Regions from separate parts of the Pseudoalteromonas sp. CO342X genome, predicted to be linked through region 2. Evidence: predicted binding sites of a transcription regulator. Region 2 holds the regulator's gene; the other holds the start of a gene.
The links. Region 2 encodes sigma-54, which starts transcription at its own class of promoters, with help from an activator protein. Its sites were predicted from a motif close to GTTGGCACGNNNNTNGNNT; they were not measured.
Positions count from the first base shown of each region.

Region 1: EXT47_RS21150 (LiaF domain-containing protein) is a predicted target of sigma-54. The motif match lies at 2,088-2,106, and genes of this name have one in related genera.

Region 1 is NZ_SGPH01000040.1:520,295-524,820, forward strand. It holds gene EXT47_RS21145 (M3 family metallopeptidase) at 1-1,312, shown strand, start outside; gene EXT47_RS21150 (LiaF domain-containing protein) at 1,375-2,052, opposite strand; gene EXT47_RS21155 (manganese efflux pump MntP family protein) at 2,501-3,064, opposite strand; yybP-ykoY riboswitch at 3,101-3,241, opposite strand; gene EXT47_RS21160 (nitrilase-related carbon-nitrogen hydrolase) at 3,313-4,032, opposite strand; gene EXT47_RS21165 (alpha-ketoglutarate-dependent dioxygenase AlkB) at 4,040-4,526, opposite strand, start outside.
Region 2 is NZ_SGPH01000035.1:260,641-265,166, reverse strand. It holds gene EXT47_RS16620 (HPr family phosphocarrier protein) at 103-372, opposite strand; gene rapZ (RNase adapter RapZ) at 373-1,239, opposite strand; gene ptsN (PTS IIA-like nitrogen regulatory protein PtsN) at 1,232-1,690, opposite strand; gene hpf (ribosome hibernation promoting factor) at 1,692-1,979, opposite strand; gene EXT47_RS16600 (RNA polymerase factor sigma-54) at 2,009-3,508, opposite strand; gene lptB (LPS export ABC transporter ATP-binding protein) at 3,555-4,280, opposite strand; gene lptA (lipopolysaccharide transport periplasmic protein LptA) at 4,280-4,526, opposite strand, start outside.

The DNA of each region.
Region 1 (4,526 bases), on a different contig from region 2:
CGGCAACAACGGTGGTGAGTACGACAACAAAGCGATTATCTCTGACATCCTAAAGCTTAGACATGAGCGCGTTAACTTACTGGGTTACGATAATTACGCGCAGTGGCGTCTTGAAGACCGCATGGCGAAAAAGCCTGAAAACGCGATGGCGCTGATGAAAAAAGTGTGGCCAGCAGCAATTGCCCGCGTGAAAGAAGAAGTTGCTGACATGCAAGCGATCGCCGACAAAGAAGGCGCTGATATCACCATCAAGCCATGGGATTACCGTTTCTACGCCGAGAAGGTTCGCCAAGCTAAATATCAATTGGATTCAAACGAAGTTAAAGCTTATTTACAGCTAGACAATCTGCGCGAAGCAATGTTCTATGTTGCAGGCCGTTTGTTTAACTTTGAGTTCACCGAAGTGCCTAAGGGCTCAGTACCAGTGTTCCACCCTGACGTTCGTGTATGGGAAGTAACAGACAAAACCACCGGTGATAATATCGGCCTTTGGTATTTAGACCCGTTCGCACGTAAAGGTAAACGCTCTGGTGCGTGGGCCATATCATATCGTAGCCATACAACATTTGATGGTAAAACAAATGTGCTTAGCTCAAACAACTCCAACTTTGTGAAAGCACCAGAAGGTGAAGCGACCTTAATTTCTTGGTCAGATGCAGAAACCTATTTCCATGAGTTTGGTCACGCGCTGCATGCGCTTTCATCAAACGTGAAGTACCCAAGTTCAAACTCTGGCGTGCGCGACTACACTGAGTTCCAATCTCAGCTATTGGAGCGTTGGTTGGCAACGGACGAAGTGATCAATCGTTACTTAGTTCACTATAAAACAGGCAAACCTATGCCTAAAGCGCTAATCGAGAAAATCAAGAAGTCAGCAACCTTTAACCAAGGTTTCGCGACGACTGAATACCTTGGATCGGCTATCATGGATATGCTTTTCCATACCACAGATCCTGACAAGATTGGCGACCCTGTTGCATTCGAAAAGTCTCAGTTAGGTGCGCTTGGCATGCCGGACGAGGTAGTGATGCGTCATCGTACCACTCACTTTGGTCACGTATTCTCAGGTGAAGGTTATTCAGCGGGTTACTACGGTTACCTGTGGGCTGAGGTATTAACTTCTGATGCAGCAGAAGCGTTTGCTGAAGCGCCAGGTGGCTTCTACGACAAAGACGTTGCACAGCGTTTAGTGGATTACCTATTCTCAGTTCGCAACTCAATGGATCCAGCAGAAGCGTATCGCAAGTTTAGAGGCCGTGACGCTGAAGTTGAGGCGCTAATGCGTGATAGAGGCTTTCCGGTAGAGAAGTAAAAAGTTTACTCTGCTATTTGGATAATAAAAAACCCCTGAACCAAGGGGTTTTTTATTAAGCTTTAGCTTTTGGATTTCGTGCCGTCACCAAATAGGGATTTAAGGCCGTCGGCAAATTGCTTTATTTGCGCTTTCATAGAGCGCTTTACACTAACTTCAATGCTACCCAAAATCATTCTGCCGTGAATATAAATTCGTGGACGCTGTTTCACCTGCCCTGCAGATGCAAGCGTATTTCTTGTGTTTTCTACTGAACCCATAATATTACGAATATCGGTGACGACATCGACCGTGTCTGGTACAAAAATTTCGTCACTGCCTAAAATGCAATCTATATAAATATGTACTTCAGGGTGACTAAAAATTGCGTTGCTAAAATCTAGTTCCAAGCTGCCAAGGTAGTTTTTTAGGTGGATCTCTTTAGGTACGACCCACTCGCCACTGCGATGGTTGGAACTAAGTATAGAGGTAATGCTTATTGCCTCAGCACCATCTACGCTTGAGGTAAATTTTGGACCCAAACGAGCGGCTTTTTCGCTGTGATATCTTGCATCCGACTTGAGCGGTAAATCAGCACTAAGTGCTGCAATTTGTTCTTGTTCGTTCAGGTCGTATGCTTTATCCAATCGTCTCTCGAATGCATCAGCCGAAAGCTCACCGTGGCTGTAATTTAGAATTAACTGGTCAATCACCTCTTCCCTGATGGATTCGAGAGGTCTATCTTTTAATGGTACAGACATATGGTTGGTTCCGTTCTCTTGATTTGTGGTTAGAGTAGCAACAACCAAGCCAATATTAAATCATTTATAAAACAAGTGGTTAGTATTTTTTAATATCAACTTACTCTATTTATTTACTAATATTTAGTTGTACAAAATAGTATTTGGTCAAAATTACCACTATTAGATGGCAGGTAATGCAGTAGTGCAGGTGTAGTTTGATATTGTCAGTCACTTTGCTATGGTAGTAGGTGTTCGCAAAACAACCAAAGGAGATTAGTTATGGCGAAGAAAAGCGATGTTAAAGCGCTTAAAAAAGAGCTGAAAGCGCGTAAAGCAAAGATTGAAAAGCATGAAGCGAAAATCAAAAAGCTGAAAAAAGCGATTAAAAAGGCTTAAAAGCCATTAGCCCTAAGGTAAAGGGATAAGTAAGCGAGCGGTAAATATACCGCTCTTTCTGCGAGTCAGATTAAATCGAAAGATGGCTATATAGCAACCAAGTTCCCACACAGATTAAGGTCACCCCTCCAAAGGTTTCAGCTCGACTACCAAGAAACTTTCCAGCCGAATGCCCAATCATCACCCCAATTGTTACCATCATGGTGGTGGCAAGGCCAATGAGCGCAGCGGCGAGCCATATATTCACATCAACAAATGCGAGACTGACACCGACAGCCATCGCATCAATGCTAGTGCCAAACGCTGTGATAATGGTTTTTAACCAAGGCTGCTTTGCGTGTTGCGTTGGTGCATCATCGTCACCCTTAAGGCTCTCATAAATCATATGAGCGCCAAGTCCTAACAATAAGATAAACGCAATCCAATGATCCCAAGCCTCGACATAGCCAGCTGCAGATTGTCCTATTAACCAGCCAATCAGCGGTGTACTGGCTTCAATAATCCCAAAAATAAGGCCGATTTTTATGGCTTCGGTAAGCCGAGGTGATTTTAGGCTGGCGCCTTTACCGATTGCCGCGGCAAACGCATCGGTAGACATGGCGTATGCTAACAGTAGCAGGGTGACGAAATTCATTTACATTGCTCCGGTCGGGCGATTTGAGTCCACGATACATCCACACGCCCGACCACAGGCATGGATATATCGATGGTCTCGCCAACCGAGAGGTGTCCGCACCATGGCATGTGGCCAATTATGTTGATACGAACTCTTCCGAGCATTGGAAGCAGGCTACTCCCCAACGAGTTGCGATAATATCAAGAATTGCAGTGGATGCAAAACCAAAATTGAGCAGCTTTTGATGGTAATAATTCTCGTTACCTTTATGACGAGGTCAAGAAGTCTATTTCGGTTGTGATAAGCTGCTCCCTTGCATCGCCGAGTATAAGTACCTCTCCATTAGGGCTCACAAGAAGGCTTTGGCCGATAAATTGAATTCCCGTGCCATTGCTGTGGTCCATTCCTAGGCGATTGGCTGAAATAATATGGACTTTATACTTCTTGGCTTGTTTTATGATTGTATCAAGGCTGTCTTCGCCACAATAATTTGAAGGGTTCACAATGAGCTGTACACCCTGATCGGTGAGTTGCGTCAGCCCCTCTTCAAACCAGATGTCGTAACATAATAAAATACCCACTTTAATACCCATTACTTCGTGCACTTTGAATGCATTACCTGATTGAAAAAAGCGCTTATCGGGCGGTGCTAAAAAAACCTTGCGATGTACGCCAACAATCCCTTCTGGACCCACTATAGCCGCACTATTAAAGTGCTCACAGCCTGCCTTCTCAATGATGCCAGCGATGATAGTACCGTGTTGTTGTTGTGCGATAGATTGAAGCAGGCTGATAGTCGTGCTGTCGGATAACTCCTCTGCCATTTCCTCCATATGAGTATGGCAAAGAAAGAGGCTACCTGAAGTACATAATTCGGGTAAGACGATGAGATCAAAGTCAGCCTGTGATAAAGTTTTTTCTATGGTTGTCCGGTTGCATTGAGGGTCGCCATAGTTGACTGCAAATTGATAAAACCCCACTTTCATCGTTCACCTACGTAATATTGGGCCAAGCAAACTGCCTAAAGGTCAGATTGAATCTAGCACCAATCTCTTTAGGTGTAGGAGGTACGGCATGTTGGAACTGCGTTTGAAAGCCATTTCCCATGATGAATAACGAACCGTCTTCTAGCAGCTGTTCAAATTGCTCATCGGGATTTTCTTGATGACGAACTTGAAACAAGCGCTCGGCACCTAAGCTCAGAGAAGCGATAACATTAGTTGGCCCAAATGCGGACAGATCACTGTGAAAGTCCATGTATTCTTCACCATCTGGATAAAAAATACAGACACAGACGCTAAATTCGATACCTATTTGAGTCTGTAATCGCTGCTGTATCAATGCAATCAAATCAGGCCAAGTTTGGCGTCTACCATGATAGCTAGGAAATACCGCTGGATCTTCGAGCTTTGGCTCTACAAACATCATTTTCCAGGGTCTAATCTCTGTATTTTCACCGTTAGGCAAGGTGATGATTTCA
Region 2 (4,526 bases):
ATTAAGACTAATTGGTATTAGACCAGTCTGGTTACGGAGGGGGAGATTAGCACGGACTAAATGAATCAGACCTTAGTGCTATTTTGGTGCTAGTAGCCCAAGTTACTCGGATTCATTAAATTTATTTTCTATTAGTCCGCCAATGGCGTCTAGTGCATACTGAGCATCAGGACCTTCACAAACCACTCGGACTTCTTTCCCTTGGCTGCTTTCAAGTAACAACAGCGCTAGTACGCTGTCAGCAGCTGCACTTTTGTCTCCTTGATATAAGGTCACTTCGGCATCAAATTGGGTTGCTAATTGTGCAAGAACCGTCGCTGCTCTAGCGTGCAGACCAAGCTTGTTCTGGATTAAAAACGTATCTTCTAGCATTTAACCCTCTTGCTCACGGTGGCGAATTTTGACGTTGGGATGGGTTTTAGCAAAACGCTCACCAATGGTTTGCGCTAAATATACCGAGCGATGTTGCCCACCTGTACATCCTATTGCAATCGTTAGATAACTGCGATTGTTACGCTCTAAGTGTGGTAACCAAGTTTGTACAAAGGTTTGGATCTGCCAAGTAAACTTTTGCACGATGCTGTGACTCGACAAATAGTCTTTGACTGGCTGATCTAGGCCAGTTAGCGGCTTAAGCTCAGGCTCCCAATGTGGGTTGGGCAAAAAGCGCGCATCAAAAACGTAATCCGCTTGTTTTGGGATACCGTGTTTAAAGCCGAAAGATTCAAAGGTAATAATGAGTTGTTTGTCTTTTTTACCTAAGATTTTTTCGCGGATATCTTCTGCAAGTTGATGAACGCTCAGGCCTGTAGTATCAATGAGAAAATCGGCGCGAGTGATCAATACGTCTAACAATTCCCGTTCTTTCTTTATTGCAACATCTAGTGGAAGATTATGCAGTGAAAGAGGGTGCAAACGGCGTGTTTCTGAGAAGCGTTTTATCAGGGTTTGATCGTCACTGTCTAAATAAAACAGGGTAGGTTTGGCAAAGCCTGGTAAGTATTCAAGAATGTCATTAAACTCGTCCTGTTCTTTAGGTAAGTTTCTGACATCAATACTGACTGCTATTTTATTATAATTGTCCGAAACGCTGCGGACTAAAGACGGCAGCAAATTGACCGGAATGTTATCTACACAATAGTAGCCTAAGTCTTCCAATACTCGAAGCGCTACAGATTTACCAGAGCCTGAGCGGCCACTGATAATGATAAGCTCGAGTCCTTTTTCTTCATCACTCATCAAGTTCACCTTGGATCACTGCATATAACTCATCGTCACTTTTTGCTTGCCTAAGCATTTTGCAAAAAGACTTGTCTTTGAGTGTATCAGCAATCGCCGCTAAGGTCTTCAGGTGCTGTTGATTATCACCTTCGGGTACGATGAACGCGACAAAAATATCGACAGGCTGCTTATCTATGGCTTCAAACTGGATCCCTTGCTCGCTGACAAGCACCATTGCAAGGATTTTATCCAAACCTTCAAGTCGACCATGGGGAATGGCAATGCCTTTACCGATCCCTGTGCTGCCTAATTTCTCTCGCGCCATTAAGGCGTCCAAGATAGCATGCTGACTGGTATTTGGAATTTGGCTATGAGCCAGTTCGCTGATGTATTCTAAAATACGTTTTTTGCTATTAAAAAGGACCGCAGCTTTACTGCAGTCCTTGTTCACTAATTCACTTAATTTCATCTTAGTGTCGAGTGAGCTTCTCTTTGTGTTTAATAACTTGACGATCTAGCTTGTCGATAAGGCCATCAATTGCGGCATACATATCTTGATGCTCTGTTGATGCAAATAGCTCGCCGCCGTTTACGTGTAATGTTGCTTCTGCTTTTTGTACTAGCTTCTCGACATCAAGGATCACATGCACGTTATTGATATGATCAAAGTGCCTTTCTAGCTTCGCAAACTTGTTGGTGACATAGTCTCTTAATGAGTCAGTAATTTCTACATGGCGACCAGTTAGATTTAGTTGCATAAGCATTTTTCCTTCTTGGGTTTTACGTCTTATATCAAGCTTTTACGCTGATTTGACGGTGGAATGGCTAGGGATTCACGATATTTTGCAATCGTGCGTCTCGCTACCTTAATTCCTTGCTCAGCTAAGATATCTGCAATTTTGCTGTCACTCAATGGCTTCGCGGTATTTTCTGCAGCTATCAGCTTTTTGATAAGTGCTCTAATTGCTGTAGAGGAGCACTCACCTCCATTTTCTGTACTTACATGGCTAGAGAAGAAATACTTCAGCTCAAATATTCCCCGAGGTGTATGCATGTATTTTTGTGTTGTCACACGGGAAATTGTGGACTCATGCATCTCAACCATTTCAGCAACATCATTTAGCACCATAGGGCGCATTGCTTCGGGGCCATGTTCAAAGAATGCCTGTTGTTGTTGCACAATGCAATTGGTAACTTTTAATAAAGTATCATTTCGGCTTTCTAAGCTTTTAATAAACCACTTTGCTTCTTGTAAATGTGAGCGAATAAACTGACTATCCGTACTGGATTTTGCCGTTCTAGACATCGCAGCGTAATGGTCGTTTACTCTTATTTTAGGCATAGCATCAGGATTTAGCTCTACGACCCAGCGACCTTTTACTTTTTTCACTGATACGTCAGGGATCACATATTCAGGCTCTTCATGAATAATGCTTGCCGCTGGTTTTGGGTTAAGGCTATGAATTAACGTCATGACCTCTTTGAGATCGGCTTCTTTAAGGCGCGTTTTCTTTGCCAAAGTTCGATAGTCACGGCTGGCAAGCAAGTCGATATGCTCTGTCAGGATCATTTTCGTTTCGGCAATCCATGGTGTATCTGGGGCGAATTGATTTAGCTGAATACACAAGCATTCTTGTAAACTGCGCGCTGCGATACCGACAGGATCGAAAAGCTGAATACGTTTGAGCACGGCTTCGACTTCATCCAGCTCAATAGGCTCTTCGCTACTCTCATCATTAATGCTTTCTAAAATGTCTTCGCAAGACAGTGTTAAAATGCCTGACAGGTCGACCGCTTCAATAATCGCAATCGCAATCGCTCTATCTGTTGGACTAAATGGTGTCAGCTCAAGTTGCCACATGAGATAGTCGTGGAGAGATTCAGAGGTTTCCCCTTGATAAACATTATCGTCATCGGGAAGTGGGCCTGAGCTTGCAGCGGGTGCTGCACTCATATATTCGTCCCAAGTGACATCCATGGCAAGGTCATCACTGACAGTGTCTTTGCTCATGGCGGTATCTGAGTCTATTTCATAGTCACTAACCTGCGCTTCATCGCTTGAATCTTGATTGTCGTCAGCACTGCTCTTTTCTTGGCTGTGTTGGTCAGCGTTTTCGCCGTCAGTATTATCACCTTCTTCCACTTCCAACAATGGATTGCTGTCTAATGCTTCTTGTATTTCTTGTTGCAGATCCAATGTACTAAGCTGCAGCAAGCGAATGGCTTGTTGCAGTTGTGGAGTCATTGTAAGTTGCTGCCCCATGCGCAGCTGTAATGATTGCCTCATGTATCTCTAACAATCCTTTTTAACAGTTATTAATACTACGTCTTAACTATAGCTTGAATTGTTCGCCTAGGTAGACATCTCTTACGGTTTGATCTGCCAAAACATGTTCTGGCGTGCCTGCAGCGATTAACTCACCATGTGAAACGATGTAGGCTTTTTCACATACGTCCAGTGTTTCTCTAACGTTATGATCGGTGATTAGCACACCGATACCGCGGTTTTTTAGGTGCTCTATGATTGTCTTTATATCTAACACCGAAATAGGATCAACACCAGCAAAAGGTTCATCTAACAGGATAAACTTAGGATTAGCGGCTAAAGCGCGAGCAATCTCTACGCGTCTTCTTTCGCCTCCCGACAATGCCATGCCCTGTGAGTCACGAATGTGTTGAATATTAAATTCGTCCAGTAACTCGTTTAGTTCAGCTTCTCTCTCAACTTTAGATAAGTCTTTTCGAGTTTCTAAAATCGCCATCAAATTTTGATAGACCGTGAGTTTTCTAAAGATTGAAGACTCTTGTGGTAGATAGCCAATACCAAGTCGCGCGCGGCTGTGCATTGGTAGCAAAGTGATATCTTCATCATCAATCTGAATAAAACCTTTGTCGCTTGGTACTAACCCTACAATCATGTAGAACGTAGTGGTTTTACCCGCTCCATTTGGTCCTAATAAGCCTACAATGCTGCCAGCCTGAACACTTAAACCAACATTTTTGACGACCTGACGACCTTTATAACTCTTTGCTAGACCAGTTGCTTTGAGCTCGCTCATTAATTGTTACCTTCTTCCTGCGCTTTTTTATCTTTTGCGTCTTTTTTGTCATCAACAGGAACAAGGATGGTTCTTACCCGAGAATCTTCTTGGTCTGAGCGCTCAGCACTGATCAATTGCTTTTCAATGTCATAGGTGATGACTTGCGCATTGATTTTTTGCCCAGTTTGATTGATTTCCGCATCGCCAGAAATGACTAAGGTGCCTTTCGCAACGTCGTAACGAATTTCGTTTGCTTTGGCTTCT